Regions from separate parts of the Priestia sp. FSL R5-0597 genome, predicted to be linked through region 2. Evidence: a T-box and tRNA genes for the amino acid it is inferred to sense, from the RefSeq annotation. Region 2 holds a T-box; the other regions hold tRNA genes.
The links. A T-box is a leader RNA that pairs with one kind of tRNA and senses whether it is charged. The one in region 2 lies ahead of leuS (leucine--tRNA ligase), so its partner is inferred to be a tRNA-Leu.
Positions count from the first base shown of each region.

Region 1 (10,022 bases), 4.2 Mb from region 2:
AGCTGTCCTTAGTACGAGAGGACCGGGATGGACACACCGCTGGTGTACCAGTTGTCTTGCCAAAGGCATCGCTGGGTAGCTATGTGTGGACGGGATAAGTGCTGAAAGCATCTAAGCATGAAGCCCCCCTCAAGATGAGATTTCCCATAGCGCAAGCTAGTAAGATCCCTGAAAGATGATCAGGTTGATAGGTCAGAGGTGGAAGCGTGGCGACATGTGTAGCTGACTGATACTAATCGATCGAGGACTTAACCAAACTTTTAAAAGCGTAAGCTTTACTCAGCAACCTGTTATCTAGTTTTGAAAGAACAAAACTTTTTCAAAAAAGTCTTGCTTTCTTTTTTAAATCATGTATAATATAATATGTCTGGTGGCGATAGCGAAGAGGTCACACCCGTTCCCATACCGAACACGGAAGTTAAGCTCTTTAGCGCCAATGGTAGTTGGGACTTTGTCCCTGTGAGAGTAGGACGTTGCCAGGCTGTTATTATTCCACAGTAGCTCAGTGGTAGAGCTATCGGCTGTTAACCGATCGGTCGTAGGTTCGAGTCCTACCTGTGGAGCCATTTGGAGAGCTGTCCGAGTGGCCGAAGGAGCACGATTGGAAATCGTGTAGGCGGTTAACGCTGTCTCAAGGGTTCAAATCCCTTGCTCTCCGCCATTTTTATTTAATTAGCACAGTGGCCCGTTGGTCAAGCGGTTAAGACACCGCCCTTTCACGGCGGTAACACGGGTTCGAATCCCGTACGGGTCACCATTTATTTTTATCTACATAATAGTGGAGGATTAGCTCAGCTGGGAGAGCACCTGCCTTACAAGCAGGGGGTCGGCGGTTCGATCCCGTCATCCTCCACCATATATTATCATCGCGGGGTGGAGCAGTTCGGTAGCTCGTCGGGCTCATAACCCGAAGGTCGCAGGTTCAAATCCTGTCCCCGCAACCAAGTGGTCCCGTGGTGTAGCGGTTAACATGCCTGCCTGTCACGCAGGAGATCGCGGGTTCGATTCCCGTCGGGACCGCCATTTTAAATTTAATAAGGCTCGGTAGCTCAGTTGGTAGAGCAAAGGACTGAAAATCCTTGTGTCGGCGGTTCGATTCCGTCCCGAGCCACCATTTTAAAAACATTTGTTTTTAAAATGCCGGTGTAGCTCAACTGGTAGAGCAACTGACTTGTAATCAGTAGGTTGGGGGTTCAAGTCCTCTTGCCGGCACCACAGTTATTGTGGAGGGGTAGCGAAGTGGCTAAACGCGGCGGACTGTAAATCCGCTCCTTCGGGTTCGGCAGTTCGAATCTGCCCCCCTCCACCATTTACAGGGGCATAGTTTAAAGGTAGAACTACGGTCTCCAAAACCGTCAGTGTGGGTTCGATTCCTACTGCCCCTGCCAATTATAAAATTAATATTGCATATATACGTGGCGATTGTGGCGAAGTGGTTAACGCACCGGATTGTGGTTCCGGCATTCGTGGGTTCGATTCCCATCAGTCGCCCCATTTATAAACGATATGCATATTCCAATATTGGGCTATCGCCAAGCGGTAAGGCAACGGATTTTGATTCCGTCATGCGTTGGTTCGAATCCAGCTAGCCCAGCCATATTTGCGGAAGTAGTTCAGTGGTAGAACACCACCTTGCCAAGGTGGGGGTCGCGAGTTCGAACCTCGTCTTCCGCTCCAATTTAATTTTAATAAAGTTATTTAGTCTTGAGTAAATGGCGGCATAGCCAAGTGGTAAGGCAGAGGTCTGCAAAACCTTTATCACCGGTTCAAATCCGGTTGCCGCCTCCATTTATTTACAAGCTGCCGGGGTGGTGGAATTGGCAGACACACAGGACTTAAAATCCTGCGGTAGGTGACTACCGTGCCGGTTCAAGTCCGGCCCTCGGCACCATTTATAATTTTAACTTGCCTTTTTTATTTTGCCGATGTGGCGGAATTGGCAGACGCGCACGACTCAAAATCGTGTTCCTTCGGGAGTGTCGGTTCGACCCCGACCATCGGTACTTTAGCTTTACTTGACAGGATGATTCCTGTTTTTATTTTTACTTATTGGTCGACAAATTTTGATAATATTTGCGGGTGTAGTTTAGTGGTAAAACCTCAGCCTTCCAAGCTGATGTCGTGAGTTCGATTCTCATCACCCGCTCCATACATATTGTTATCACAACGCAGTGTCTCGCTTTCAAAGCTGAGATGTTGCGTTTTTTATTTTTAGCGTAAATATAGCGTCTATCTTGAAAAGATAGACGCTATATTTACGTACATCAGTTAATGACTTGATAGGTTGCTTCGCCGCCGTGAATTTGAATGAACATGTCACTTAAGGATTTAGTTAGTTTATAAGCCTGTTCTTCTGAAAGTGAAGGCTTTAAATAGATGAACTGTACAGCTTGTGTTGTCTTTTCAGTTACGTACGCTCGGTTAGAATCGACATAAGGGCTTCCGAAAGCTCCTAGGGCATCTTTTGAAATGATTTTATTTTCTAAAGAAATGTTACGTTCATTTAGAGCTTCGTAAGACTCTTCTTTTTTACCGATAGTAAATTCAACGTGGCCCTCTATATTAGAAGAATCATAAATTCCAATTGGTACTTCATATTGCAATGAAAAAAAGTTATTAATGTCCACAGCAGAATTGATAGAAGGAAGATACGTTTGTTTTCCTATCCGTCGAATTAAAGCTTCTATAGAAGGACGGTATTTACTTGGATCCGTTCCAAACGTTTTGAAAAGCTTTCTCCACTCGCTAACACCTTCAAATTCTGTTACTTTTTTTGACTCAAGGTCAAAATAAATGGATTCTTGAAAAAGGCGCAGACGTCCTTTTAGCATTTGAGGAGAATCGCCAACTTCAATATTTTTATACTGAATGATTCCCATTTTAAAAGAAGGGCAAAGCTGTTTAATAGCGGGTGATAATGTAAAGTTCATTTTTTTGATCCTTTCTATTATAATTAGTATTTGTTCGTTTATAGATACCATCCTATCATTTCATTGAGTGAGAAAACAGTTCAATGCATGAATATATAGAATTTCTTAGAAAGGAGGCTATTACTCACTATGAATGCGTATCAGTTGAAGGAAGAAATTATTTCATACAGCAAAGAGATTGGAATCGATAAGATTGGATTTGCGAGTGCTTCTATGTTTGATGAGTTAAAGAATCGATTGTTAGCACAGCAAGAGTTAGGTTATGCTTCAGGCTTTGAGGAACCTGATATTGAAAAAAGAGTAGATCCCACATTAGTTGTTCCAAAAGCTAGATCCATTATTTCAATTGCACTTGCGTATCCTTCTAAATTAAAGGATGCACCAAAGAGCACAAAGGAAGATCGCCGAGGGATCTTTTGCCGTGCTTCTTGGGGACAAGATTATCATACGGTTTTACGTGATAGGCTTCAAAAGCTTGAAGCTTTCATAAAAGAAAAAGTACCTGCAGCTATCCTTCAATCGATGGTAGATACAGGCGAGCTGTCGGACCGAGCTGTAGCAGAAAGAGCTGGTATTGGCTGGAGCGGTAAGAACTGTGCCATTATCACACCTGAATTCGGTTCCTACGTGTATTTAGGGGAAATGATTACAGATATCCCGTTTCCTCCTGATAAACCGATAGAAGACGGCTGTGGTACTTGTAATAAGTGCGTGGATGTTTGCCCTACCGGTGCGCTTGTAACAGGCGGTCAGCTGAATTCGCAGCGATGTATTGCCTTTTTAACCCAAACAAAAGGATTTTTAGCTGAAGAATTTCGAAGTAAATTAGGCAATCGTTTATATGGCTGTGATACATGTCAAACTGTGTGTCCTGAAAATAAAGGCAAAGACTTTCATTTTCACCCTGAGATGGAGCCTGACCCAGAACTTGCGAAGCCTAAATTAAAACCGCTTTTAACGATGAGTAATCGTGAGTTCAAAGAGAAATTTGGACATGTTTCAGGGTCATGGAGAGGGAAAAAGCCAATTCAGCGTAATGCCATTATTGCACTTGCCCATTTTAAAGACCAAACCGCTGTTCCAGATTTAATTGAGTTAATTAAAAATGACGTTCGCCCTGTCATTAGAGGAACGGCGGCATGGGCGTTAGGCAAAATTGGTGATAAAGAAGCATTAGATACACTTATGAACTTAAGAGAAAAAGAAAAGGACCAAGAAGTAATTGAAGAAATGTCAAAAGGTATAGAGATGCTTCAAGAGATCTAAACCGTATTTTTATTGATAAAGTTAGCTAATGAGTCATAGCGTATAATAAACGCTTAGAAAAGTGGTGACATTATGCTAACAAAAAGGAATGTATTATATACTTTAATTAAAGCGCGTGCGGACAGCTATGTAAAAGGTGAGCTTCATGAAGACTTTAAGCCTTTCATTGAACAGCAGTGTGAGCTAAAGCGGTCTCTTGTAAAAAAAAGAGAAGTTGATGTTTTAAAATGTAATATGAAAGGTTCTATTCAATCTGCTCATACGGATCAGGAAGAAACAAGAGTATTATATAAGGTGCACATTCAGGCATTTTTAAAACAAAACGATTTTTTCTATATAGAAGAAGAAATTGAAGATCGTTTAGCTCTTTTTTATAAAGATACACTTATTCAAGATGAGCTGCTGGTAAAGGATTTTTCTGAAGATGAGGTTGAAATGGATGTAGAAGAAGTAGAGGAAGACGAAGAAAGAGCCTCTTATTATGATCGTCTTGCAGCTGTTCAGTATGCAGAAAAACATTGGGATAAACCTAATGAAAGTTATAAGCAGTTTGAGGTAAACTGCACCAACTATATCTCACAGTGTTTGCATGCAGGAAAGGCGCCGATGCGGGGGTATCCTAAAAAAGCAAACGGATGGTGGATGAGAGGGAACGCCTGGAGCTATAGCTGGGCCGTTGCTCATTCCATGCACAGCTATTTAAGTAACTCCAAATCAGGACTTCGGGCTGTGAGGAAATCCTCAGCAAGCGAACTTGTCCCGGGAGACGTTATCTGCTACGATTTTGAAGGAGATGGAAGATGGAATCATACGACGATTGTTGTAGCAAAAGACGGTCACGGTATGCCTCTTGTGAATGCGAACACGTATAATAGTCGAATGAGATATTGGGCGTATGAAGATTCAACGGCTTACACGCCAAAGATTAAGTATGATTTTTTCCATATCGTTGATCGGTAAGTCTTTCGTTTTAGCAAGTTAGTGGTATAATGATGAATAGATTTGTTAGCAGAGGTGAAAATTTGTGGGAGTACACGTAGTGTTATTTCAACCAGAAATTCCAGCAAATACAGGAAATATTGCGCGAACATGTGCAGCAACAAATACGACGCTGCATTTAGTTCGGCCGTTAGGCTTTTCAACAGATGATAAAATGTTAAAGCGAGCTGGATTGGATTACTGGGAATTTGTAAATGTGGTGTATCATGATTCATTAGAAGAAGTATTTGAAAAGTATCCTGAAGCAGGCTTTTACTTCATCACAAAATTTGGTCAACAGCCACATACAACATTTGATTATAGTGACTTAGAGCAGGATCATTTCTTCGTATTTGGGAGAGAAACAAAGGGTCTGCCAAAGCACATTATTGAAGAGAACATGGAAAGATGTCTTCGTTTACCGATGACAGAAAATGTTCGTTCTTTAAATTTATCTAATACAGCAGCTATTTTAATCTATGAAGCGCTGCGTCAACAAAATTACGCTGGTTTATCTTAAATAAAAAGCGAGGTTCAATAAAATTTGAACCTCGCTTTTTTATTTATGTCGACGATGATATGTAGTGGTTATTTTTTAACGCCCGGTTTATCATTGTATCCCGCTCTGAAGATGGATGCTAAAAAAGCAATTGTTACTCCTAATACTAAAAGTAAGCGCATTGATTTTCCTCCTCAATCTAATTAAAAGGATTATATAGCTACTGCAGTTAAAACCGACTTCCCATATCTCATGATGATAATAATGACAAACTAACTCTTCTAGAGACGTAAGTTCTCTAATAAAATTTAACCGTTCCTTCTTACTCTTTTATTATAGCTAATAAATACTTCACTGTGAATGCCTAGCAAGGACAAATTTCTGAATTTTACAATTTAAAAAGCATGTTCAAACATTTTGCTGCATAGATTGTATTAATCTTGTTCACTAGCACCATAACTAGTAGGGGAGGTCCTTTAATGGATATATTAAAGAAAGTTGAAAGATACCGCGAAGAAGAGAATCGTCTTAAGTGGGAAGGGACATTTGAAGAGTACCTAAAGCTGATTAAAGATGAGCCTTTAATTGCTCAGCCTGCACACTCTAGAGTATACAACATGATAAAGGATGCAGGAATTGAAGAGGTAAATGGTAAAAGACATTATAAATTTTTCAGTGGACAAATGTTTGGACTTGAAGATTCGCTAGAACGCTTGGTGGAAGAATATTTTCACCCAGCTGCAAAGCGTTTAGATGTTCGTAAACGTATTTTACTTTTAATGGGTCCAGTAAGTGGTGGTAAATCGACGCTAGTGACCATGTTAAAAAGAGGGCTTGAAGCTTATTCGCTTACTGATCGAGGAGCTGTTTACGCTATTAAAGGATGCCCAATGCATGAAGATCCGCTGCATTTAATTCCACATCATTTACGTAAAGACTTCTTTGAAGAGTATGGTATCCGAATTGAAGGAAACTTATCTCCTTTAAATACAATGCGATTAGAGGAAGAGTATGGCGGCAGAATTGAAGACGTCATCATCGAACGCATTTTCTTCTCAGAGGACAAACGAACTGGAATTGGAACGTTCAGTCCTTCTGATCCGAAATCTCAAGACATTGCTGACCTAACAGGAAGCATTGACTTTTCAACAATTGCAGAGTATGGATCTGAGTCAGATCCGCGCGCTTACCGCTTTGACGGAGAGCTTAATAAAGCAAACCGGGGAATGATGGAGTTCCAAGAGATGTTAAAATGTGACGAGAAATTTTTATGGCATTTACTCTCTTTAACCCAAGAAGGAAACTTTAAAGCAGGAAGATTTGCTTTAATTAGTGCAGATGAATTAATCGTAGCGCATACAAATGAAACAGAGTATCGCTCGTTTATTTCCAATAAGAAAAATGAAGCTTTGCATTCACGAATTATTGTAATGCCTGTTCCATATAACTTAAAAGTGAGTGATGAGGAAAAAATTTATGACAAAATGATTCGTGAAAGTGACGTATCAGATGTTCATATTGCCCCTCATACGCTACGTATTGCGTCTATCTTTACTACGTTAACAAGATTAAAAGAGCCTAAAAAAGGCGATATCGATTTGTTAAAGAAAATGCGCTTATACGACGGTCAATCTGTAGAAGGCTACAACGATGCAGACGTAGAAGAGTTACAAAAAGAGTATACGGATGAAGGAATGAGCGGTATTGATCCGCGTTATGTCATTAACCGCATTTCATCTACCATCATTCGAAAAGATATTAAATCAATCAATGCATTAGATGTACTGCGTTCATTGAAGGAAGGGTTAGCACAGCATGCGTCTATTTCTGCTGAGGACCGAGAGCGTTACCTGAATTATATTTCTCTGGCGCGTAAAGAATATGATGAAATTGCTAAAAAAGAAGTGCAAAAAGCGTTCGTTTATTCTTACGAAGAGTCTGCTAAAACATTAATGGATAATTATTTAGATAATGTCGAAGCATACTGCAACAAAAATAAGCTTCGTGATCCGCTAACAGGAGAAGAGTTAAATCCAGATGATAAATTAATGCGTTCAATTGAAGAACAAATTGGTATTTCAGAAAATGCGAAAAAAGCATTCCGCGAAGAAATCTTAATTCGTATTTCCGCTTATGCACGTAAAGGAAAACGATTTGACTATAATTCTCATGAACGCTTACGTGAAGCGATTCAGAAAAAACTGTTTGCAGATTTAAAAGACGTAGTGAAAATTACAACGTCCACTAAAACACCAGATGAGCAGCAGCTGAAGAAAGTAAATGAAGTAGTGGCTCGATTGATTGATGAGCATGGATACAATTCAGTATCTGCTAATGAACTGCTGCGCTATGTAGGAAGTTTGTTAAATCGATAACTCAGTACTAACAAGAAAACATGGCACTTCCGATCTGTGCCATGTTTTTCTTATCTCTTAAAATAAACTCTGCATAATTAGGCTATTGTGTAGTACGCATTGCACTTAACCATCATATGATAAGTCATAAACATATACATGACACTAGACACTATAAAATGAATAGTTAATAGTAAAAGAATTAGTTAGCAAGTATACCATTCTTGCGCATAGGATAAGAGTAACCAACCTTTGAACTAAAGGTATTTGTCAGAAACTTTCGGTATAGCTTATGCATGCCGAGTAAAAACGTGCAGGTGTTTTTTAAATAAGGAGGGGAATAGCGTGGGAAAAGAAGTAGATAAAAGTTTTGCTGTCTCAAAAGAAGACTGGTCCCTCCATCGTAAAGGCCACGATGATCAAAAAAGACATCAAGAAAAAATTAAAGAAGCCATTAAAAATAATTTACCGGACTTAATTACAGAAGAAAATATCGTGATGTCCAATGGAAGAGAAGTTGTTAAAATCCCGATCAAATCATTGGATGAATATCGAATTCGGTACAATTATGATAAAAACAAACATGTGGGTCAAGGTGATGGAGACAGTAAAGTTGGGGATGTAGTAGCACGTGACGGATCTGCTGGAGATGGTCAAAAAGGAGCAGGAAAAGGTCAAGGAGCAGGTGACCAGGCTGGAGAAGACTACTTTGAAGCGGAAGTGTCCCTCATGGAACTTCAAGAGGCTTTATTTGCTCAATTAGAACTGCCTAATCTTCAGCGAAAAGAATCTGATCAAATTGTTGTGGAACACATTGAATTTAATGATATACGACGTACAGGTTTGATGGGGAATATTGATAAAAAACGAACGATGATGAGCGCTTATAAGCGAAACGCAATGACAGGAAAGCCTGCTTTTCATCCTATTTATCCGGAGGATTTAAAATTTAAAACGTGGAATGAAGTTATAAAGCCAGAATCGAAAGCAGTCGTTTTAGCTATGATGGATACGAGCGGTTCGATGGGCATATGGGAAAAATATATGGCACGAAGCTTTTTCTTTTGGATGACACGCTTTTTACGTACGAAATACGAAACGGTGGAAATTGAATTTATTGCGCATCATACAGAGGCAAAAGTAGTGTCAGAAGAAGACTTCTTCTCCAAAGGAGAAAGTGGAGGAACCATCTGCTCATCTGCTTACCGAAAAGCGCTTGAATTAATTAACCAAAAGTATGATCCGAGCCGTTATAATATTTACCCGTTTCATTTTTCAGATGGTGATAACTTAACTTCAGATAACGCAAGGTGTGTAAAGTTAGTAAATGAATTAATGAAAGTGTCAAATATGTTTGGGTATGGGGAAGTGAATCAGTACAATCGACATTCCACTTTAATGTCTGCGTACAAAAACATTCAAGACGAAAGCTTTAGACACTTTATTTTAAAACAAAAATCAGACGTTTTTCATGCGATGAAAAGCTTTTTTAGAAAAGAGACCGAAGACCAAAAATATGCATAACCTAAAAGGCCTAGACTTGTTATCTAGGTCTTTTTTATGCGGTTTATTCAGCGCTTCTTTGGAGATAGTAAAAGTACGACTTTATCCAAAAGGAGAATAAGTGAATGAACGAAAATATAAAGAGTGAAATGCAAAAACATCAACAAAATCAGCGGTTGAATGCAGCCGAGTTAGGTTACTTATGGGCGCAATATTTAGGCGATACGCTGTATGTATGCGTTCTTGGATATTTTCTATCTGTTGTAAAAGATCCAGAGATTAAGGAACTTTTAAAAAAAGCACATCAGTTTTCACAAACTCATGTAGACGAATTGACGGAATTATTCAGTTCAGAAAAAATTCCAATTCCAGTAGGGTTTGGGGAACAAGATGTGAACAAAGGAGTTCCTGCTTTATTCGATGATATTTTTATGGCTATTTATGTAAACGAAATGGCCATTGGAGGTATGAAGAAATATGCCAGAGCGCTAA
Region 1 is NZ_JBBOUZ010000001.1:406,205-416,226, forward strand. It holds rRNA gene MKX72_RS02135 (23S ribosomal RNA) at 1-256, shown strand, start outside; rRNA gene rrf (5S ribosomal RNA) at 367-482, shown strand; tRNA gene MKX72_RS02145 (tRNA-Asn) at 492-566, shown strand; tRNA gene MKX72_RS02150 (tRNA-Ser) at 570-661, shown strand; tRNA gene MKX72_RS02155 (tRNA-Glu) at 683-757, shown strand; tRNA gene MKX72_RS02160 (tRNA-Val) at 781-856, shown strand; tRNA gene MKX72_RS02165 (tRNA-Met) at 868-944, shown strand; tRNA gene MKX72_RS02170 (tRNA-Asp) at 948-1,023, shown strand; tRNA gene MKX72_RS02175 (tRNA-Phe) at 1,039-1,114, shown strand; tRNA gene MKX72_RS02180 (tRNA-Thr) at 1,140-1,215, shown strand; tRNA gene MKX72_RS02185 (tRNA-Tyr) at 1,226-1,309, shown strand; tRNA gene MKX72_RS02190 (tRNA-Trp) at 1,315-1,388, shown strand; tRNA gene MKX72_RS02195 (tRNA-His) at 1,419-1,494, shown strand; tRNA gene MKX72_RS02200 (tRNA-Gln) at 1,523-1,597, shown strand; tRNA gene MKX72_RS02205 (tRNA-Gly) at 1,603-1,677, shown strand; tRNA gene MKX72_RS02210 (tRNA-Cys) at 1,715-1,788, shown strand; tRNA gene MKX72_RS02215 (tRNA-Leu) at 1,803-1,891, shown strand; tRNA gene MKX72_RS02220 (tRNA-Leu) at 1,922-2,003, shown strand; tRNA gene MKX72_RS02225 (tRNA-Gly) at 2,076-2,149, shown strand; gene MKX72_RS02230 (B3/B4 domain-containing protein) at 2,265-2,930, opposite strand; gene queG (tRNA epoxyqueuosine(34) reductase QueG) at 3,060-4,196, shown strand; gene MKX72_RS02240 (amidase domain-containing protein) at 4,269-5,156, shown strand; gene trmL (tRNA (uridine(34)/cytosine(34)/5-carboxymethylaminomethyluridine(34)-2'-O)-methyltransferase TrmL) at 5,221-5,694, shown strand; gene MKX72_RS02250 (PrkA family serine protein kinase) at 6,153-8,048, shown strand; gene yhbH (sporulation protein YhbH) at 8,373-9,551, shown strand; gene MKX72_RS02260 (DUF3231 family protein) at 9,656-10,022, shown strand, end outside.
Region 1: it encodes a tRNA-Leu, which carries the amino acid that the T-box ahead of leuS (leucine--tRNA ligase) is inferred to sense. The anticodon was not compared.

Region 2 (10,022 bases):
CGAGCGGTGAACATACGTTGAAAACGACCGATTATGAGCAAATTCAGGAGCAAATACCTGGATGGGAATTTGCTTTGATTTGACATACTGAGTAAATTGATAAAGTGTTTTAGCAGCTCCGTTAACTTCCGGAGCAAATGTATCTGTAAATAAAGCAATTCTCATGAGTACTCCTCCTATCAATTAGACTAAAAATATGTTCAGTGAAACAGCACCTGAAAAGATGCCGAGTATCAGGCCTACCATGACATCCGTCGGATAGTGCAGACCGAGATAAATTCTTGAAATGCCTACCGTTACTGCAAGCGGCAAAAGAACGGCAGCGAAGGCTGGGTAAGTAATCATCAGAGGGGTAACTAACGAAAAAATAGCCGTTGTATGCCCCGATGGAAATGAATGATCTTTTAATGGATTTTCTAATACTTTTGTATGCTTTAGTTGAATATAAGGCCGTTGTCTCGGATATAGCTTCTTAGCAATGGCAACAGGAATATGGCTAACGGCTAGAGAAAAGGCACAGGCGTAAGCGACGGATGAAGGATGCAGAAATAGCAGCAAGCACGCTATCACAATGGTAAACGTGGCTCCGCCGGCATGAGTTAGTAAACGTAAAAATCTATTTAAGTGCTTTCGATCAAAATGTTGATTTACACTTTTGAATAATCGGCATTCGGCATCGTATACATACTGAATTAACTTGGCTTTCATAGAGTCGCTCCCTTTTTAATAAATACGTCTTTATTATTCAGTTTAATCTTTAATTGTGGAGGCAGTACTAAAACGATGTAAATTAATATGGAAATTTCTTTACAATTGTGGAGAGAATAGAACATGATTAGAGAGTTTGTGGAGATACTAAAAAAATTCCCTCAGTATGACTTTCTGAGGGAACGTTTCCTTTATAATGAAGAATCAGATTTCTTAATAGACTTATAATACTGCCCTTTTTCTACATATTCTGTACGAATGCGCTGCATATCTTTTAAATCTTCCTCAGTCAGAGTGCGGATTACTTTAGCAGGTCGACCGAGTGCGAGAGTATTAGGTGGTATTTTTTTACCGGGAGGCACTAAACTTCCTGCACCGATAAAAGCACCTTCACCAATTTCCGCACCGTCTAAAATAATAGAGCCCATGCCAATGAGCGCGCGTTTGCGGATGATGGAGCTGTGTAAAATAACTTGATGTCCTACTGTCACATCATCCTCAATAAGCAAAGGAGCATTTGGGCTTTGATGGAGTGTTGATTGATCTTGTATATTTACTCGTTTCCCGATAATAGTAGGCGAAACATCTCCTCTAATAACGGTGTTAAACCAAATGCTGCTTTCTTCACCAATGGTGACATCTCCAGTAATCGTGACATAGTCTGCGAGGAAGCAGCTGGGTGCAATATTAGGCATTTTTTCTTTATACGGATAAATCATCAAATCATCTCCCTTTATTAGTTGAAAAAAAGTAGTAAATCTTCTAATGTAAGTGTACAAAGGTTTTTAAAGCAGGTAAACAAAAAAAGGAAGAAGGAGTAACTCAAATGCATAAATGGGAAGCAGTAAATCCAAAAGGCGTTATTGTCATGGTCCATGGAGCAGCGGAGCATCACGGGCGCTATCGCTGGCTGATTGAGATGTGGCGTTCGGTTGGAATGCACGTAATCATGGGAGACCTTCCTGGCCAAGGCTTAACAACGAGAAGAAGAGGACATATCCTATCCTTTGATGAATATGTATATGAAGTGGAAGAATGGGTACGTGAAGCGCAAAAATATGATTTGCCTATTTTCCTGTTAGGACATAGTATGGGAGGACTGGCGGTTATTCGTACGCTGCAGACAAAAAATCTTCCTATATGGGGTGCGATTCTTTCCTCACCTTGTCTAGGATTAAAAGAGCAAGTACCAGCTTACTTAGATATGTTATCTAAAGGATTAAATAAAGTCATGCCGAACAAACTTTTTGATTTGGGTCTTACTGTTGAAAAAGCAACAAGAAACCAAGAAGTTCGAGATGAAGATGAAAACGACTCACTGTACGTTACAAAAGTTTCTGTAAGATGGTACCGAGAATTGATTCAAGCTGTTAACTTAGCTTTTAAAGATATCGATCGTTTGCCGGATGTTCCGCTTCTTGTGATGCAGGCAGGAGAAGATAAAATTATTGAAAAGCTGATTGTTAGACAGTGGTTTGATGAAATAGAGCTAAGTGAAAAAATCTACAAAGAATGGTCTCAGCTGTATCACGAAATCTTTAATGAGCCTGAAAGAGAATACGTTTTTACATACGCGAAAAGCTTTGTTGATCTTCACATTTAATGAGTGCTGTCAGAAATTGAGGTGAAAATAAATGAAGATTCCGTCTCGTCCTATTTCATTAATGAGAAAAATTTATCGAGAAGTGTTTCCCGTCGTTCATCATGAGCTTAATCATTGGCGGGAACGGGCAAAAGAGATTCCTAATAAAGAATTACGCACTCAAGCATTGGCAAGTATCGATACAAAAACTTTTCATTGTGAAGGAGGCGGCATCCTATCGATTTTAGCGAAAGAAAACATGATTGAATGCGTAAAATTTATCGTTGCCTACCAAACAATCAGCGATTACTTAGATAACTTATGTGACCGCAGCAATTCGCTCGATCCTAAAGATTTTGCAGCCTTACATGAATCGATGCCAGATGCGTTGACTCCTCATGCACCTCTTGGGGATTACTATCGTTTTCGAACGGATAAAGACGATGGAGGATATTTAGCGGAACTTGTCCAGACTTGTCAGCAGTCCTTGCGAAAAGCCTGTAATTACCATATCGTCTCTTCACATTTATTAGAACTAGCTACTTATTATTGTGATTTGCAAATACATAAGCATGTTGAAATCAAGGAAAGAGTTCCACGATTAGAGAATTGGTTTGATGCTCACCGGCACAGTGTTCCTGAAATGGAGTGGTATGAATTTTCAGCGTGCTCTGGTTCAACGTTAGGCATTTTTTGTTTGGCCGCTTACAGTTTTCAAGAAGAGATGACCAAAGAAATGACGGAGAAAATAAAAGCGGGATATTTTCCTTATATTCAAGGTTTACATATTTTACTCGATTATTTAATTGACCAAGAAGAAGATAAAGCAGGAGGAGATTTGAACTTTTGTTTTTATTATCCTCACTATCAGCAAATGATGGACCGCTTTTTGCATTTTGTTGTAAAAGCGGACGAATATGCTAAAAAACTGCCGGATTATCACTTTCACTGCTTTATCTATAAGGGACTCCTGGGCGTTTATTTGTCCGATCAAAAAGTGAGGGCACAAAAACATGTTCATGTGAATGCACGTCGATTAATCAAAGCGGGGGGAGCACTCAGCTACTTTTTCTATATCAACGGACGCTTGTACCGAATGTTAAAAAGATAAGCCATATGCGGCTTATCTTTTTTCAATAGCAATGATGAACGGAGGATTGTTTTGCTGATTCATGAAGCGATATTGTAAAACATGGACGTCTTTTTGATCCAGATTTTGGACGTACGTTAGTAAATCGTCTCTTTCTTGTTTCCCTTGTTCGTGTCCGTGATAAATAACGAGCACAATCACTCCTTCAGGTGCTAGCAAATCAAGTAACTGCTCAATTGCAGAAATTGTTGTTTCAGAAGTGGTGACGATGTCTTTATCTCCACCTGGTAAATAACCTAAATTAAAGACAGCGCCCGTCACTCGTCCATTAATAGAGTGGGGAAGCATGCTTATATTGCTATGGCTTTCTTGGATAAGCGTGACTCGTTTTTCTACATGATGTTCTGTCAATCGCTGCTGAGTTGCTTGAATGGCTTGGGGCTGAATGTCAAATCCATATACATGACCTGTATCTCCGACTAAGTTGGCTAAGAACAATGTATCATGTCCATTTCCTGCTGTAGCATCAATCGCGACATCTCCTTCGGCCACAGCATTAGTGAGCAACGTGCGGGCAAAAGGCAGGATACGTTCTATTTTCATCTTTCCATCAACTCTTTTTCGTAATATTTTCCTTGATAGCTTTGGCGACGTTCGAGCTCTTGATCAATGGCATTTAATACGCTCCACTTATTTACGCTCCACATCGGTCCGATCATGAGGTCTATCGGTCCATCACCGGTAATACGATGAACAATCATCTCAGAAGGGATTACTTCGAGCTGATCGCATACAAGCTTTACATATTCTTCAAATGAAAGAAATTCAACAAGGCCCTTTTCATACTGTTTGACCATAGGAGTTCCTTTTAGTAAATGAAGCAGATGAATCTTAATTCCTTGAACGTCTAATTTTGCTACTTCCCGTACCGTTTCCATCATCATCTCAGGTGTTTCTAAAGGCAAACCATTAATGATGTGAGAACAAACGCGAATACCGTGTTTTCGAAGCTTTGCTACACCATCTACATAGCATTGATGATCGTGTGCCCGGTTGATAAGCAGTGAAGTTCGTTCATGAACAGTTTGCAGTCCAAGTTCTACCCATAGATAAGTTCGTTCATTTAATTCAGCCAAGTACTCCACCACATCGTCGGGGAGACAGTCAGGGCGCGTGGCGATAGAAAGCCCAACAACTCCGGGAAGCTTTAAGACCGCTTCATATTTTTCACGAAGCTCCTCAACAGGAGCGTGAGTGTTAGTGAATGCTTGAAAGTAAGCAACGTATTTTCCGTCTTTCCATTTATGATGCATTTTTTCACGGATTTCGTTAAATTGTGTCACAAGATCATCCGCTCTGTTTCCAGCGAAATCTCCTGAACCGGCAGCGCTGCAAAACGTACAGCCGCCGTGAGCTACCGTGCCGTCTCTGTTTGGACAATCAAATCCTCCATCTAAGGCTACTTTAAATACCTTATGGCCAAAGTGGTTACGTAAGTGGTAATTCCAGGTATGATAACGTTTGTTTTCAGATTTATACGGAAATGGGTTTGTCTGATTCAAATCAGCAACCTCCTTTTTACATGCAATATACATCAACAAATTGTATCAAAAACGTGAAAAAGTGCCAAACAAATTTAAGGATGCTTATATTTAACAGGTTCTTCTTGTCGTAAAGGAGAGTAAAGTTGCGCAAAATAAGACAGAAATGAACGAATAGGAGGAATAGACAATGACAACTCGTCAAGCAGTGGATCAACTTATGCAGCAGTGTGAAGATGCTATTCGCTTTGGACAAGGTCAGTTACAGGAAGGCATGAAACAAGAACATTACAATGACACTGAATATACAAAAGCACAGGAAAAATTAGAAAATGCTTATAAAGAAATTGAAGAGTTTTCTCACAGTGCAAATGCACAGCAAAGAGAGCAGCTATATCGCATGCGCCTGCAAGTTCAGCAGCTGCAAAATAAATTGATTACAACTCAGCATTAAGGAGAGGATTTTATGGCAACTCGTTCAAATCAAAATAACCCGGAACAAAAAACAAAAAACGGGATCAACAGCAATGATATTGAGCTAGGAAAAGATTTTGATCCTGTAAAAGAATTAAAAGCACGGAACAGCAAGCGTGCCCAGCCGGTTCGTTCGAAGCAAAAATAAGCGGTAAAAAGGTGATTTTGCATGATATTGTCATGTGAAATCACCTTTTTAAATAGTCAGCGAATTTCAAATAAATTGTCTATATGTAAAAGCATTGCGAACCCTTTAAGAAAAGACTAGAATGTACGTTGGCATTCGAATAGATAGGGGGGAGATCAATGCCCAAGTCACTTTGGTTTTTGATTATTGGTATGCTTGTAAACGTAACGGGAGCTTCGTTTTTATGGCCTCTCAATACAATTTATATAAATGAACATTTAGGAAAGTCGTTATCCGTTGCAGGAGTGGTTCTTATGCTGAACTCTGCTGCAAGCGTAGTGGGTAATTTACTAGGGGGAACGCTTTTTGACAAAATTGGAGGATATAAATCCATTTTATCAGGAATTATTATTACCCTTGTTGCATTAGTGGGACTGGTGTTTTTTCATGGTTGGCCTACATACGTTGTTCTCTTGGTTATTGTAGGATTTGGATCTGGTATTGTGTTTCCATCTATGTATGCAATGGCAGGCTCAGTCTGGCCACAAGGCGGAAGAAAAGCATTTAATGCGATGTACGTTGCTCAAAATGCAGGAGTGGCTATTGGCGCAGCGGTAGGGGGCGTTGTAGCATCCTATTCATTTACGTATATTTTCTTAGCTAATACAATTTTATACGTTATTTTTCTTCTTATTGCTATTTTTTCATACCGTCATATTTCGGTTACAGTTGGGCAAACGAATGTCCTTAATGAAGCCGGTAGTATTCAGCACAAAACGAAACTGACGGCCCTTCTTATTTTATGTACAGGATACGTATTATGCTGGGTCGCGTATGTTCAGTGGCAAACAACGATTGCTACGCATACGCGTGAGTTGAATATACCTCTTTCTAGCTACAGTTTGCTTTGGACGATTAACGGCATTTTAATTGTAGTCGGTCAGCCTTTGATTGTGCCTATCATTCAAAAAGTAGCAAAGACATTAAAAGTACAGGTTCTAATTGGAACGGTTATTTTTGTGGCTTCTTTCATCATCGTGGTGAATGCCACAACATTTTCGCAGTTCTTAACAGCAATGATTGTGTTAACAGTTGGAGAAATGTTTGTTTGGCCAGCAATTCCAGCTGTCGCAAGTCAGTTAGCTCCATCAGGAAAAGAAGGGTTTTATCAAGGCGTAGTCAACAGTATGGCTACTGCAGGTAAAATGATTGGCCCTCTCTTTGGAGGCATTATTTTCGATGCGTTTAATATGTCTACCCTGTGCTATTTATTAATTGCACTATTGTTATTTAGCATGTGTACAACATGGATATACGATTATAAATTAAAAGAAAAACGTCAGCGTTCACTAACCATCTCTAAATAAATAGAGGTGGTTTTATTTTTGACTGTTCAATAAACGTAGGAATGTCTTCAGTATTCCTTTAATAATATAGTAAGGGTCGTGACAAGCAAAGAAAGGAGTATATACCTGTAAAAATGTAAGCGTTTTCTAATTATATAACTTCTTGGGGGGCTAGAATATGCTTAGTATGATTGGATTAATTGGAGGATTATTGCTGCTCATTGTATTAACGATGAGAGGCATGAATTTATTTATAGCAGGTCCGCTTAGTGCTTTAGTTGTTGCGTTAACAAGCGGAATGCCTTTATTTCCACAGCTGGTGAAAGAAGGAGAAGCAAATTTTGTTGGGAATTATATGTCTGGTTTCACAGGATTTATTGCTTCTTGGTATTTAATGTTTCTATTGGGCGCCGTTTTTGGAAAAGTGATGGAAGACAGCGGGGCCGCTGATAGTGTTTCTCGCTGGATTGTCAGTAAACTAGGAATGAAAAGAGCAGTGTTGGCGATTGTACTTGCCTGTGCGGTCTTAACATATGGAGGAGTCAGTCTGTTTGTAGTAGCATTCTCTGTCTATCCAATGGCTTTAAGCTTATTCAAACAAGCTGATTTGCCGAGGCGGTTTATCCCTGCTGCTTTAGCATTCGGTTCCGTTACGTTTACGATGACCTCGGCTGGATCGCCTGAAATCCAAAACTGGATTCCAATTGAATATTTAAAGACTAGTCCGTATGCAGGATGGGAAGTTAGTTTAGTTGTAGCGGTAGTGATGGCTGTATTCGGCTACTGGTGGTTAAAGCGCTTGATTTCAAAAGCAGTTAAAAATGGAGAGCGTTTTATATCACGCGAGAAAGATCCAGCAGTAACGGAAAATCAGTCTCTTCCTAATCCGTTATTAAGTTTGCTTCCGCTTGTGGTCGTGCTCATTATTTCTTTTGCACTTCATAAGCCGCTTCAGCAATCTGCGTTGATTGTCGCACTTTTAAGCGGTATTATTGTCACATACATTGTGAACCGAAAACACTTTAAAGGATTTTGGAATGCAGCATCAGAAGGGACGCTTGGAGCGTTAATTGCAATTGGGAATACAGCTGCTGTCGTAGGTTTTGGAGGGGTTGCTAAGGCTGTTCCCGCGTTTGGAGTGGCTGTAGATGCCATGACGCATATTCCAGGCAGTCCGTTGATAGGGGGAGCTATTGCGGTGAGTGTTATCGCGGGGATGACAGGTTCGGCTTCAGGAGGTCAGGCGATTGCTTTGCCAATTTTAGCCCCTCACTATCTAGATGCTGGTGTAAATCCAGAAGCTCTCCATCGTGTAGTAGCTATATCTTCTGGCGTATTAGATTCCTTGCCTCATAATGGTTATGTCGTCACCACAATTAATTCTATTTGTGGAGAAACTCATAAAGATGCGTATGGATCAGTTGCAGCGATGACGGTAATTGTTCCGCTTGTTGGTCTCGTACTTGCGATTATCCTGTTTTCTTTTGGATTTGGTATTTAATAATAGCTGTTAAAGAAAGTAGAGGCGGGGACAAAAGTATTTTAGCTGAAGGAAGATCCGAACGATAAATCGTTCGGATCTTTTCATTATTATGGTGAACTCGGCTTTTATGTGTTTAGTTGCTTTAAGCTGTTGATTGGAGCGCAAGATGAAGCCTTGCACGGAAATGAACAGTTTTGTAGCAAGGAGTCCAGATATCCTATTTATTCAGCTTTAGATAGGATTAACTTAATTATGTCTAAATCTCTTTGTTTGGCGTTGTATGTATGTTTTTGGGAGAAGTTGTTCATATATAAGAATGAAAGAGGGGATTTAGCAACAAAGCAGTGAGGCAGTGTAGAAACTTTTACAAAATCCGTTGAACAACTTGCAGTTTGCGAACATATTATTTACAATACAAGGTAGTATGATGTAAAAACTATGATAAGGAATAGTAGTGAACGAAGCGAGCTAAGAGAGCTGACGGGTGGTGCGAGTCAGCAAACGGGCGTTCATGAACTCACCTTGGAGTTGTAAATGTGAAGTAAAGTAACATTTACCGTCTATCCGCGTTAAGGAAAATGAGTGAGTACATAATTGTGCTAATTTGGGTGGTACCGCGGGAAGTTTATTCAACCTCTCGTCCCTTTGTTTGAGGGATGAGGGGTTTTTTAGTTTAATTAAATACAGCTGGAGCGTACAAGGAGGATTATGTATGGCTTTTAATCATGAAAAGATCGAACAAAAATGGCAAAAAGTTTGGGAAGAAAATAAAACATTTAGAACAACAGAAGATGAAGGAAAGCGTAAGTTTTACGCATTAGATATGTTCCCTTATCCATCTGGGGCGGGTTTACACGTTGGGCATCCAGAAGGTTATACAGCAACGGACATTTTATCTCGTATGAAGCGTATGCAAGGATACAATGTACTTCATCCAATGGGATGGGATGCATTCGGACTACCTGCTGAGCAGTATGCATTAGATACAGGAAACGATCCGGCTGAGTTCACTGAACTTAACATTAATAATTTCCGTCGTCAAATCAAATCGTTAGGTTTCTCTTACGATTGGGAGCGTGAAATTAATACAACTGATCCTAACTACTACAAATGGACGCAGTGGATTTTCTTACAGTTATATAAAAAAGGCTTAGCTTATGTGGATGAAGTAGCTGTTAACTGGTGTCCTGCGTTGGGAACAGTACTTGCAAACGAAGAAGTTATAGATGGCAAAAGTGAGCGCGGTGGGCATCCGGTTGAGCGTCGTCCAATGAAGCAGTGGATGCTTAAAATCACAGCTTATGCAGATCGTTTACTAGAAGATTTAGATGATCTTGATTGGCCAGAAAGTATTAAAGAAATGCAGCGAAACTGGATTGGCCGCTCTGAAGGAGCTCACGTTCACTTCACAATTGATGGATATGACGAAACATTTACTGTGTTCACAACGCGTCCTGATACGCTGTTTGGGGCAACGTATGCCGTTTTAGCACCTGAACATCCGTTTGTGGATAAAATTACGACAGCCGAACAAAAAGAAGCGGTAGAAGCGTATTTAGATCAAATTAAAAGCAAAAGCGATTTAGAGCGTACAGACTTAGCTAAAGACAAAACGGGCGTATTCACAGGTGCTTATGCAATTAACCCTGTAAACGGTGAGAGAATGCCAAT
Region 2 is NZ_JBBOUZ010000001.1:4,645,336-4,655,357, reverse strand. It holds gene MKX72_RS24520 (glycosyltransferase family 4 protein) at 1-165, opposite strand, end outside; gene MKX72_RS24515 (phosphatase PAP2 family protein) at 184-708, opposite strand; gene MKX72_RS24510 (gamma carbonic anhydrase) at 900-1,427, opposite strand; gene MKX72_RS24505 (alpha/beta fold hydrolase) at 1,535-2,311, shown strand; gene MKX72_RS24500 (tetraprenyl-beta-curcumene synthase family protein) at 2,343-3,401, shown strand; gene MKX72_RS24495 (class I SAM-dependent methyltransferase) at 3,414-3,983, opposite strand; gene MKX72_RS24490 (TIGR01212 family radical SAM protein) at 3,980-4,942, opposite strand; gene MKX72_RS24485 (YtzC family protein) at 5,112-5,375, shown strand; gene MKX72_RS24480 (hypothetical protein) at 5,388-5,543, shown strand; gene MKX72_RS24475 (MDR family MFS transporter) at 5,702-6,889, shown strand; gene MKX72_RS24470 (GntP family permease) at 7,047-8,369, shown strand; T-box leader at 8,781-8,999, shown strand; gene leuS (leucine--tRNA ligase) at 9,064-10,022, shown strand, end outside.

Region 3 (10,022 bases), 4.4 Mb from region 2:
CGTAATATTTACCTATATGCGGGTAAGGGTCAAATCTATATTGAGAAATTAAATCGTGGAGGAAAAAACGGTCTTCTTGTCGTAGCAACAGATGAAGGGCCAGGTATCCCCGACGTTCGCAAAGTAATGGAAGATGGATACTCAACATCGGGTGGACTAGGAGCTGGGCTTCCTGGGGTAAAACGATTGATGGATGAGTTTGACATCGAAACAAATGTCGGAGAAGGTACTGAGATTAAAGCAGTTAAGTGGCTCCGGTAGGAGGAAATAGATAATGTCTTTTGATAAAGAGATGAGAGATTTATACAAAGATATTTTGGGGAACTATATCCAAACACAAAATGAACAAATTTTGTATCAAGGACAAAAACTAAGTAGAAAATCTTTAGAGAATGAAATATCGCCAGAAGATATTGTGAGCATTCATAAAGAAGTGATTGAAGAAATTTATTCTGATATTCCAGAAAAAGTGCTGCATTCTCTGGACTTTTTACTTGAGGTAATGATTAGCTACGGTCTTGCTCTTCGTGAGCATCAAACATTAAAAAATAAGCAGCGGGAACTTCGTTCTGAAATCGAAGTTGCCGCTAACGTCCAGCAGACGCTGTTAGGGACAAAGGTTCCGGCTAGTTCAACTTTAGAAATTGGCGCGATTAGCGTACCTGCTAAACAGATGAACGGAGATTATTTTCACTTTGTAGAAGAAGAGCACGGTGGGTTAAGTATTGCCATTGCCGATGTGATCGGAAAAGGAATTCCAGCTGCAATGTGTATGTCTATGATCAAGTATGCAATGGACAGCTTACCGGACTCAAGAAAAAATCCAAGTTACGTATTGGAGAACTTGAATAATATTGTAGAGAGAAACGTAGATCCAAGTATGTTTATTACGATGTTCTACGGAAGTTATAATCCCGAGACAAACTTATTTGATTATGCATCTGCAGGGCATGAGCCAGGCTTTTATTATGATGCCAAAGCTGATTCATTTGAAGATTTGGAAGCAAAAGGACTCGTGCTAGGAGTCGATCGCCATGTGAAATATCTTCAGTACGAGCAGCAGCTTTCAAAAGGCGATATGATTGTTCTGTTAACAGATGGTGTAACAGAATGCAGAACTGAAGAAGGATTTATCGAAAGATTGGACATCATAAAATTAATTCGAAAATACATGCATTTGTCTCCTCAAGAAATTGTAGAATCTGTATATAAAGAGCTGGAAAAATTACAGCATTTTCAATTGAGAGATGACTTTACATTGATTATTTTGAAGAGTTTAGTTTAAGTATTCTAAATAAGGGTACAGAAAAGATAGCACAAAATTAGAGGGGGTCTACTAATACGATGAATTTAAAAATAGATATACAAAAGGACGGTCAAGCATATCGTATTAAGCTGGCTGGAGAGATTGACGCATATACAGCACCTAAGCTAAAAGAAAAGTTCATGGAAATTACTGAACATACTGAACCGGAAATTATAGTCGATTTAACCGATGTATCATACATGGATAGTACAGGACTAGGTGTATTTATTGCATTGTTAAAAGCCAATAAGAAAAATAACGGCTCTTTGAAATTTGTTGGTGTATCAGAGCGCATCAAGCGCTTATTTGATATTACGGGCCTCACAGACATTTTAAACGTGAATTCACAAGTAGAAGGTGGCGTAAAATGAAACAGCCTTATGACTTTGTTGAGATGAAGATTCCTGCTAAGCCAGACTATGTAGCGATTATTCGACTGACGCTGTCTGGTGTAGCGAACCGGATGGGTTTTTCTTATGATGAAATTGAAGATATGAAAATTGCTGTGAGTGAGGCATGTACAAATGCCGTACAGCATGCTTACAAGAGTGAAGAAAATGGTGAAGTGAGAGTAGGTTTTGGTTTATTTGATGACCGTTTAGAAATCATGGTGGTCGATAAAGGCGAAAGCTTTAATTTTGAAGAGCTTAAGGAACATATAGGACCTTATGAAACATCAAAAGAAGTTGAATTTCTTCCTGAAGGTGGACTTGGTTTATATTTAATTGAAACACTAATGGACGAAGTGAAAATGGTCAATTCAAAAGGTGTAACGCTAATGATGACTAAGTATGTGCAAAGAGAGCAGGTGGAGAGTGATGAAAACACAGTCTCAACCTATGAAATTAACTAAAGAACAGGTTCAGGAACGAATTGAGCGCTTTCAAAAAACGCAGGATGAAGAAGCACAAAGTGATCTAGTAGTACATTACAAGAACCTTGTTGAATCTATTGCACGTCGTTATTCAAAAGGCAGAAGCTTACATGAAGATATTGTGCAGGTAGGGATGCTAGGACTGTTAGGAGCTATTAGAAGGTATGATGCTTCATTTGGAAGAAGTTTTGAATCGTTTGCTGTTCCTACAATCATTGGAGAGATTAAGCGATTTTTACGCGATAAAACGTGGAGTGTTCACGTACCGCGCCGCATCAAAGAATTAGGTCCTAAAATTAAAGCAGCTGTCGAAGAGCTAACAACCCGTTTACAGCGATCTCCTCAAGTAAAAGAAATTGCTGATCATATCGGAGTGACAGAGGAAGAAATTTTAGAAACGATGGAGATGGGGCAAAGTTATCAAGCGTTGTCTGTTGATCATTCTATTGAAGCAGACTCTGATGGAAGTACTGTTACAATCCTTGATTTAGTAGGTGAACAAGAGTCGGGTTATGAGAAAACTGATCAGCGCTTAGTGTTAGAAAAGATTCTTCATGTATTAAGCGATAGAGAAAAAGAAGTAATTCGCTATACATTTATTGAAAATCTGAGTCAAAAAGATGCCGGTGAGAAATTAGGGATTTCTCAAATGCATGTATCTCGACTGCAAAGAAGAGCTCTTGATAAGCTAAGGACTGCAGCTCGCTCAGATTCTAACGATTCGGAGTATATGTCGTGATGACAGTAGACCCGAATACAAAGTCGATTCAAACTCATATATATCAAGAGCCAAAGCAAGGGAACGTGTGTTGTGGAGATAGTTACTATGTCAAAGAAACGGATGATTATTTTCTATGTGCAGTGGCAGATGGATTAGGAAGCGGTGAACAAGCCAGAGCCGCTTCTGTAGCTGTTACGGATGTAGCGAAAGCTCATCATCATCTAGATGTAGATGAGATCATTTCTAAGTGCAACAAGGCTACTCGACATACAAGAGGCGCAGCAGTAGCTATTTTGAAAATTGATAAAAAACATAACGAATTTCATTACACAAATGTAGGTAATATCCGCTTTTATCTGTATTCTCCGGAGGGGAAATTAACGTACCCTCTGCCAATTCAAGGTTTTTTATCAGGGAAAATTCAAAAGTTCCGCACACAAACCTTCCCATATGACTCCGGTTCTAAATTTTTGATTCATACAGATGGCTTAGAATTAAAAGAGATTAAATCTGTTTTTGCTAACTCGATGAATGTCGATCAATTGTCGACACGCCTACAGGCAGCAATTCGATCTCATAATGACGATATTACGTATATCGCTGGTCATCTTCCAACTGCATAGCCTTTCTTTTTAGCTCACATGTGTTATTGCATGTGAGTTTTGTTACAATAGAGACAAAGTTTCATTTAGGTAGGAGGATAAGCTGTGTCTGTTGCAACGAAATTAGATAATCAAATTGTTCAACGTGTAAGTAAAGAGGTAGAGATTTCACACAAGCAAGTACAAAACGTAATTGCTTTAGTAGAAGATGGTAATACAGTTCCCTTTATTGCTCGATATAGAAAAGAACAAACTGGTGCTTTGGATGAAGTCCAAATCCGGAATATTTTAGATTCCTGGAACTACTTAATGAATTTAGAGGAGCGTAAAGAGGAAGTTCACCGATTAATTGAAGAGCAAGGGAAATTAACTGAGGAACTGTCTGCTCAAATTCATCAAGCGAAGAAATTGCAGCAAGTAGAAGATTTATACCGCCCTTTTAAGCAAAAACGACGTACAAAAGCAACTGTAGCAAAAGAAAAAGGTCTTGAACGATTAGCACAGTGGCTACTAAGTTTCCCGAATTCTGACGTGAACATTGAAGCGCAAACATACATAAATGAAGAAGCAGGAGTTCAATCTTCTGACGAAGCTATTCAGGGAGCCCTAGACATTGTAGCGGAACAAATTTCTGACGAAGCATCTTACCGTCAATGGATTCGTACGACCACTGTAAAAGATGGCATAATTGTTACTTCAGTCAAAGATCCGGAAAAAGATGAAAAAAATATCTATGAAATGTACTATGAATATACAGAAGCGGTAAAGCGAATCGTTCCTCACCGTATTTTAGCTATGAATAGAGGAGAAAAAGACGGTATTTTAAAAGTGAGTATTGACGCGCCTACAGATCGTATTCTTTCATATTTACATAAAGAAGTAATCAAGAAAAGGGATTCTTCAGCTGAAGGTTATATCATCTCAGCTATAGAAGATGCTTATAAACGCTTAATAGAACCATCTATTGAACGCGAAATTCGTAAAGACCTATCAGAAAAAGCGGAAGAAAGAGCCATTCACATCTTTTCTGAAAACTTACGAAAACTTCTTCTCCAACCTCCATTGAAAGGGAAAGTGGTATTAGGAGTAGATCCAGCTTTTCGAACAGGCTGCAAATTAGCTGTAGTAGATGAAACAGGCAAGGTATTAAAAATTGATGTTATTTATCCACATCCTCCTGTGAGAAAAGCAGCTGAAGCACAAAATAAATTAAAGAAAATGTTCGCTGAATACCCTATTGAAGTAGTGGCAATTGGAAATGGAACGGCATCTCGCGAAACGGAGCAATTTGTAGCGGATGTTCTTAAAGAAATTGAAAACCCAGTTTATTATTTGATTGTGAATGAAGCGGGAGCAAGCGTATATTCGGCTTCTGATGTTGCTAGAGAAGAATTCCCTGATTTTCAAGTAGAAGAGCGAAGCGCTGTATCGATTGCCAGAAGGCTGCAAGATCCGCTGGCTGAGCTTGTGAAAATCGATCCTAAGTCGGTAGGAGTAGGGCAATATCAGCATGATGTGTCTCAAAAGCAATTAAATGATTCACTGACTTTTATTGTAGAGACAGTAGTAAACCAAGTAGGAGTGAATGCAAACACGGCTTCTGCTTCGCTTCTACAATACGTTGCTGGTCTAAATAAGACAGTTGCTCAAAACATTGTAAAATATCGGGATGAAAACGGAAAATTCTCTAACCGAAAACAGTTGAAGAAAATTCCGCGTCTAGGGGCTAAAACATATGAGCAGTGTATTGGGTTTTTACGTATTATAGAAGGTGAAGAACCTTTAGACAGAACGGGTATCCATCCTGAAACATATGGAGACGTTAAAAAGCTTTTAAAGAAAGCGGAAGTGAAAGAGACTGGACTTGGAACGGAGAAAGTAAAAGAAGCATTAAAACATATTTCTTTACCCGAAATATCAGAAGAACTAAGTATAGGGGAGCTTACTTTAAAAGACATTATAGAAGCGCTCGTAAGACCGGAAAGAGATCCTCGTGATGAACTGCCAAAACCTTTGCTCCGTCAGGATATTTTGAAGCTAGAGGATCTAGCAAAAGGTATTCAGCTTGAAGGAACGGTGCGAAACGTCGTAGACTTCGGAGCGTTCATCGATATAGGAGTTAAGCAAGACGGTCTAGTCCATATTTCTAAATTAACGAATCGGTACGTTAAGCATCCCCTCGATGTCGTTTCAGTAGGAGATTTGGTGAATGTGTGGGTAGAAGACGTAGATATGAAAAAAGGAAGAGTTGCACTGACGATGATTCCGCCCCATCAATAATAAAATTGCCTTTTCAGATTTTCTGAAAAGGCAATTTTATTTGTAAAAAGAAGTGATTTAAGAAGCGGAATTATTTTTTTGATAAAAAAACCAACATTGGTTGAGCAATTTTATTTGTGCACGGTCTTTTTCAGAATAAGCGCGCCTCATTTGTTTTTGTAGCCACATTGGCATAAGGGCAATCACTCCTTTTCATTTATGATAAGGTGAATAGTGAGTATGTAATGAAGTGTATGCCCAAAGAGCTAGTCAGGTGATTTCATACAGTAGAGGAGTATATAAGATGAATGATAAGGATTTACAAATACTTGTAGAAGAAATTTCATTGAAGCTGTTTCACAAACCATTTCGTCATGAAGCCACTTTTAATTCTCGGTTACGTACGACAGGCGGAAGGTATTTGTTACGTACATCTAATATAGAAGTAAACTACAAATACTTTGAACAATATGGCACACAAGAAATAGTAGAAATTATTAAACATGAGCTCTGTCACTATCATTTGCATATTGAGGGGAAAGGGTATAAGCATGGAGATCAAGACTTTAAAAGGTTAATGAAAGAAGTAGACGCACCTCGATTTTGTCAGGCATTGAAAAAAGAAAGTGATGGAAAGAAAAAAGAGCACATATATGTATGTATGCAGTGTGATCAAAAATATGTTCGAAAAAGAAAAGTGAACACAGTTAAATATGTTTGTGGGAAGTGTAAAGGTAAATTAAAAAAAATGTAGAAGATGCTTGACTAAAATAGATTCATTATGGTAAATTAATAAAGCCGTCTCAAATAAACGGCAAAGAAATTACAAAAACTTATTGACATTACATATAATGTCGATTACAATGTAAGAAGTCTGATAAATATTATTCCACAGTAGCTCAGTGGTAGAGCTATCGGCTGTTAACCGATCGGTCGTAGGTTCGAGTCCTACCTGTGGAGCCATATGGAGAAGTACTCAAGTGGCTGAAGAGGCGCCCCTGCTAAGGGTGTAGGTCGTGTAAGCGGCGCGAGGGTTCAAATCCCTCCTTCTCCGCCATTTTATAATGGCCCGTTGGTCAAGCGGTTAAGACACCGCCCTTTCACGGCGGTAACACGGGTTCGAATCCCGTACGGGTCACCATTGATTTTTATTTACATATTCTGTGGAGGATTAGCTCAGCTGGGAGAGCACCTGCCTTACAAGCAGGGGGTCGGCGGTTCGATCCCGTCATCCTCCACCATTTGACTGTTTTATACATAATTTTGGATGGTCCCGTGGTGTAGCGGTTAACATGCCTGCCTGTCACGCAGGAGATCGCGGGTTCGATTCCCGTCGGGACCGCCATTTTAAATTATTGGGCTATCGCCAAGCGGTAAGGCAACGGATTTTGATTCCGTCATGCGTTGGTTCGAATCCAGCTAGCCCAGCCATAAAGAGCCATTAGCTCAGTTGGTAGAGCATCTGACTTTTAATCAGAGGGTCGAAGGTTCGAGTCCTTCATGGCTCATTTTCATTTCTTGCGGGTGTGGCGGAATTGGCAGACGCGCTAGACTTAGGATCTAGTGTCTTTACGACGTGGGGGTTCAAGTCCCTTCACCCGCATCTTATTCATTTTGTGTATTTAGCGGTCGTGGCGGAATGGCAGACGCGCTAGGTTGAGGGCCTAGTGGGGGCGACCCCGTGGAGGTTCAAGTCCTCTCGGCCGCACCAAAAAAACTTTTTAAAAAAGTGTTGACATAAGAAAATAGAAATGATATTATAATAAAGTCGCCAAAACAACGGCGGTAAACATCATAAGAAGCGCCCGTAGCTCAATTGGATAGAGCGTTTGACTACGGATCAAAAGGTTAGGGGTTCGACTCCTCTCGGGCGCGCCATATTGCGGGTGTAGTTTAGTGGTAAAACCTCAGCCTTCCAAGCTGATGTCGTGAGTTCGATTCTCATCACCCGCTCCAAATATATTGAACTTTGAAAACTGAACAAAGCGACAAACGTCAACGTTAATTTTTATTTTTTAAATGAGCAAGTCAAACATTTCTTCGGAGAGTTTGATCCTGGCTCAGGATGAACGCTGGCGGCGTGCCTAATACATGCAAGTCGAGCGAACTGATTAGAAGCTTGCTTCTATGACGTTAGCGGCGGACGGGTGAGTAACACGTGGGCAACCTGCCTGTAAGACTGGGATAACTTCGGGAAACCGAAGCTAATACCGGATAGGATCTTCTCCTTCATGGGAGATGATTGAAAGATGGTTTCGGCTATCACTTACAGATGGGCCCGCGGTGCATTAGCTAGTTGGTGAGGTAACGGCTCACCAAGGCAACGATGCATAGCCGACCTGAGAGGGTGATCGGCCACACTGGGACTGAGACACGGCCCAGACTCCTACGGGAGGCAGCAGTAGGGAATCTTCCGCAATGGACGAAAGTCTGACGGAGCAACGCCGCGTGAGTGATGAAGGCTTTCGGGTCGTAAAACTCTGTTGTTAGGGAAGAACAAGTACGAGAGTAACTGCTCGTACCTTGACGGTACCTAACCAGAAAGCCACGGCTAACTACGTGCCAGCAGCCGCGGTAATACGTAGGTGGCAAGCGTTATCCGGAATTATTGGGCGTAAAGCGCGCGCAGGCGGTTTCTTAAGTCTGATGTGAAAGCCCACGGCTCAACCGTGGAGGGTCATTGGAAACTGGGGAACTTGAGTGCAGAAGAGAAAAGCGGAATTCCACGTGTAGCGGTGAAATGCGTAGAGATGTGGAGGAACACCAGTGGCGAAGGCGGCTTTTTGGTCTGTAACTGACGCTGAGGCGCGAAAGCGTGGGGAGCAAACAGGATTAGATACCCTGGTAGTCCACGCCGTAAACGATGAGTGCTAAGTGTTAGAGGGTTTCCGCCCTTTAGTGCTGCAGCTAACGCATTAAGCACTCCGCCTGGGGAGTACGGTCGCAAGACTGAAACTCAAAGGAATTGACGGGGGCCCGCACAAGCGGTGGAGCATGTGGTTTAATTCGAAGCAACGCGAAGAACCTTACCAGGTCTTGACATCCTCTGACAACTCTAGAGATAGAGCGTTCCCCTTCGGGGGACAGAGTGACAGGTGGTGCATGGTTGTCGTCAGCTCGTGTCGTGAGATGTTGGGTTAAGTCCCGCAACGAGCGCAACCCTTGATCTTAGTTGCCAGCATTTAGTTGGGCACTCTAAGGTGACTGCCGGTGACAAACCGGAGGAAGGTGGGGATGACGTCAAATCATCATGCCCCTTATGACCTGGGCTACACACGTGCTACAATGGATGGTACAAAGGGCTGCAAGACCGCGAGGTCAAGCCAATCCCATAAAACCATTCTCAGTTCGGATTGTAGGCTGCAACTCGCCTACATGAAGCTGGAATCGCTAGTAATCGCGGATCAGCATGCCGCGGTGAATACGTTCCCGGGCCTTGTACACACCGCCCGTCACACCACGAGAGTTTGTAACACCCGAAGTCGGTGGAGTAACCGTAAGGAGCTAGCCGCCTAAGGTGGGACAGATGATTGGGGTGAAGTCGTAACAAGGTAGCCGTATCGGAAGGTGCGGCTGGATCACCTCCTTTCTAAGGATTTTTACATGACGTACGTTTTGACACTTTGTTCAGTTTTGAGAGTTCAATCTCTCAATTATAGAAAGCACACTACTTTCTTCTTATTAGATAAGAAGAATTTTGGTTGCGATTGTTCTTTGAAAACTAGATAACAGTAATTGCTGAGGAAAAGTGAAACTTTTCTTTAATCAAACCAATAAATAACACAACTTTATGTTGTACCATTTATTCGCTAATGGTTAAGTTAGAAAGGGCGCACGGTGAATGCCTTGGCACTAGGAGCCGATGAAGGACGGGACTAACACCGATATGCTTCGGGGAGCTGTAAGTGAGCTTTGATCCGGAGATTTCCGAATGGGGAAACCCACTGTTCGTAATGGAACAGTATCTTTATCTGAATACATAGGATATTGAAGGCAGACCCGGGGAACTGAAACATCTAAGTACCCGGAGGAAGAGAAAGCAAATGCGATTTCCTGAGTAGCGGCGAGCGAAACGGAATTAGCCCAAACCAAGAGGCTTGCCTCTTGGGGTTGTAGGACACTCTATACGGAGTTACAAAGGAACGAAGTAAATGAAGCGACCTGGAAAGGTCCGTCGAAGAAGGTAACAACCCTGTAGTTGAAACTTCGTTCCCTCTTGAGTGGATCCTGAGTACGGCGGAACACGTGAAATTCCGTCGG
Region 3 is NZ_JBBOUZ010000001.1:202,485-212,506, forward strand. It holds gene MKX72_RS01150 (anti-sigma regulatory factor) at 1-261, shown strand, start outside; gene MKX72_RS01155 (PP2C family protein-serine/threonine phosphatase) at 275-1,285, shown strand; gene MKX72_RS01160 (anti-sigma factor antagonist) at 1,345-1,677, shown strand; gene rsbW (anti-sigma B factor RsbW) at 1,674-2,159, shown strand; gene sigB (RNA polymerase sigma factor SigB) at 2,125-2,919, shown strand; gene MKX72_RS01175 (PP2C family serine/threonine-protein phosphatase) at 2,919-3,524, shown strand; gene MKX72_RS01180 (Tex family protein) at 3,609-5,783, shown strand; gene cmpA (cortex morphogenetic protein CmpA) at 5,841-5,957, opposite strand; gene MKX72_RS01190 (SprT family protein) at 6,067-6,516, shown strand; tRNA gene MKX72_RS01195 (tRNA-Asn) at 6,651-6,725, shown strand; tRNA gene MKX72_RS01200 (tRNA-Ser) at 6,729-6,819, shown strand; tRNA gene MKX72_RS01205 (tRNA-Glu) at 6,829-6,903, shown strand; tRNA gene MKX72_RS01210 (tRNA-Val) at 6,928-7,003, shown strand; tRNA gene MKX72_RS01215 (tRNA-Asp) at 7,032-7,107, shown strand; tRNA gene MKX72_RS01220 (tRNA-Gln) at 7,119-7,193, shown strand; tRNA gene MKX72_RS01225 (tRNA-Lys) at 7,198-7,270, shown strand; tRNA gene MKX72_RS01230 (tRNA-Leu) at 7,283-7,365, shown strand; tRNA gene MKX72_RS01235 (tRNA-Leu) at 7,388-7,473, shown strand; tRNA gene MKX72_RS01240 (tRNA-Arg) at 7,564-7,640, shown strand; tRNA gene MKX72_RS01245 (tRNA-Gly) at 7,645-7,718, shown strand; rRNA gene MKX72_RS01250 (16S ribosomal RNA) at 7,800-9,351, shown strand; rRNA gene MKX72_RS01255 (23S ribosomal RNA) at 9,577-10,022, shown strand, end outside.
Region 3: it encodes a tRNA-Leu, which carries the amino acid that the T-box ahead of leuS (leucine--tRNA ligase) is inferred to sense. The anticodon was not compared.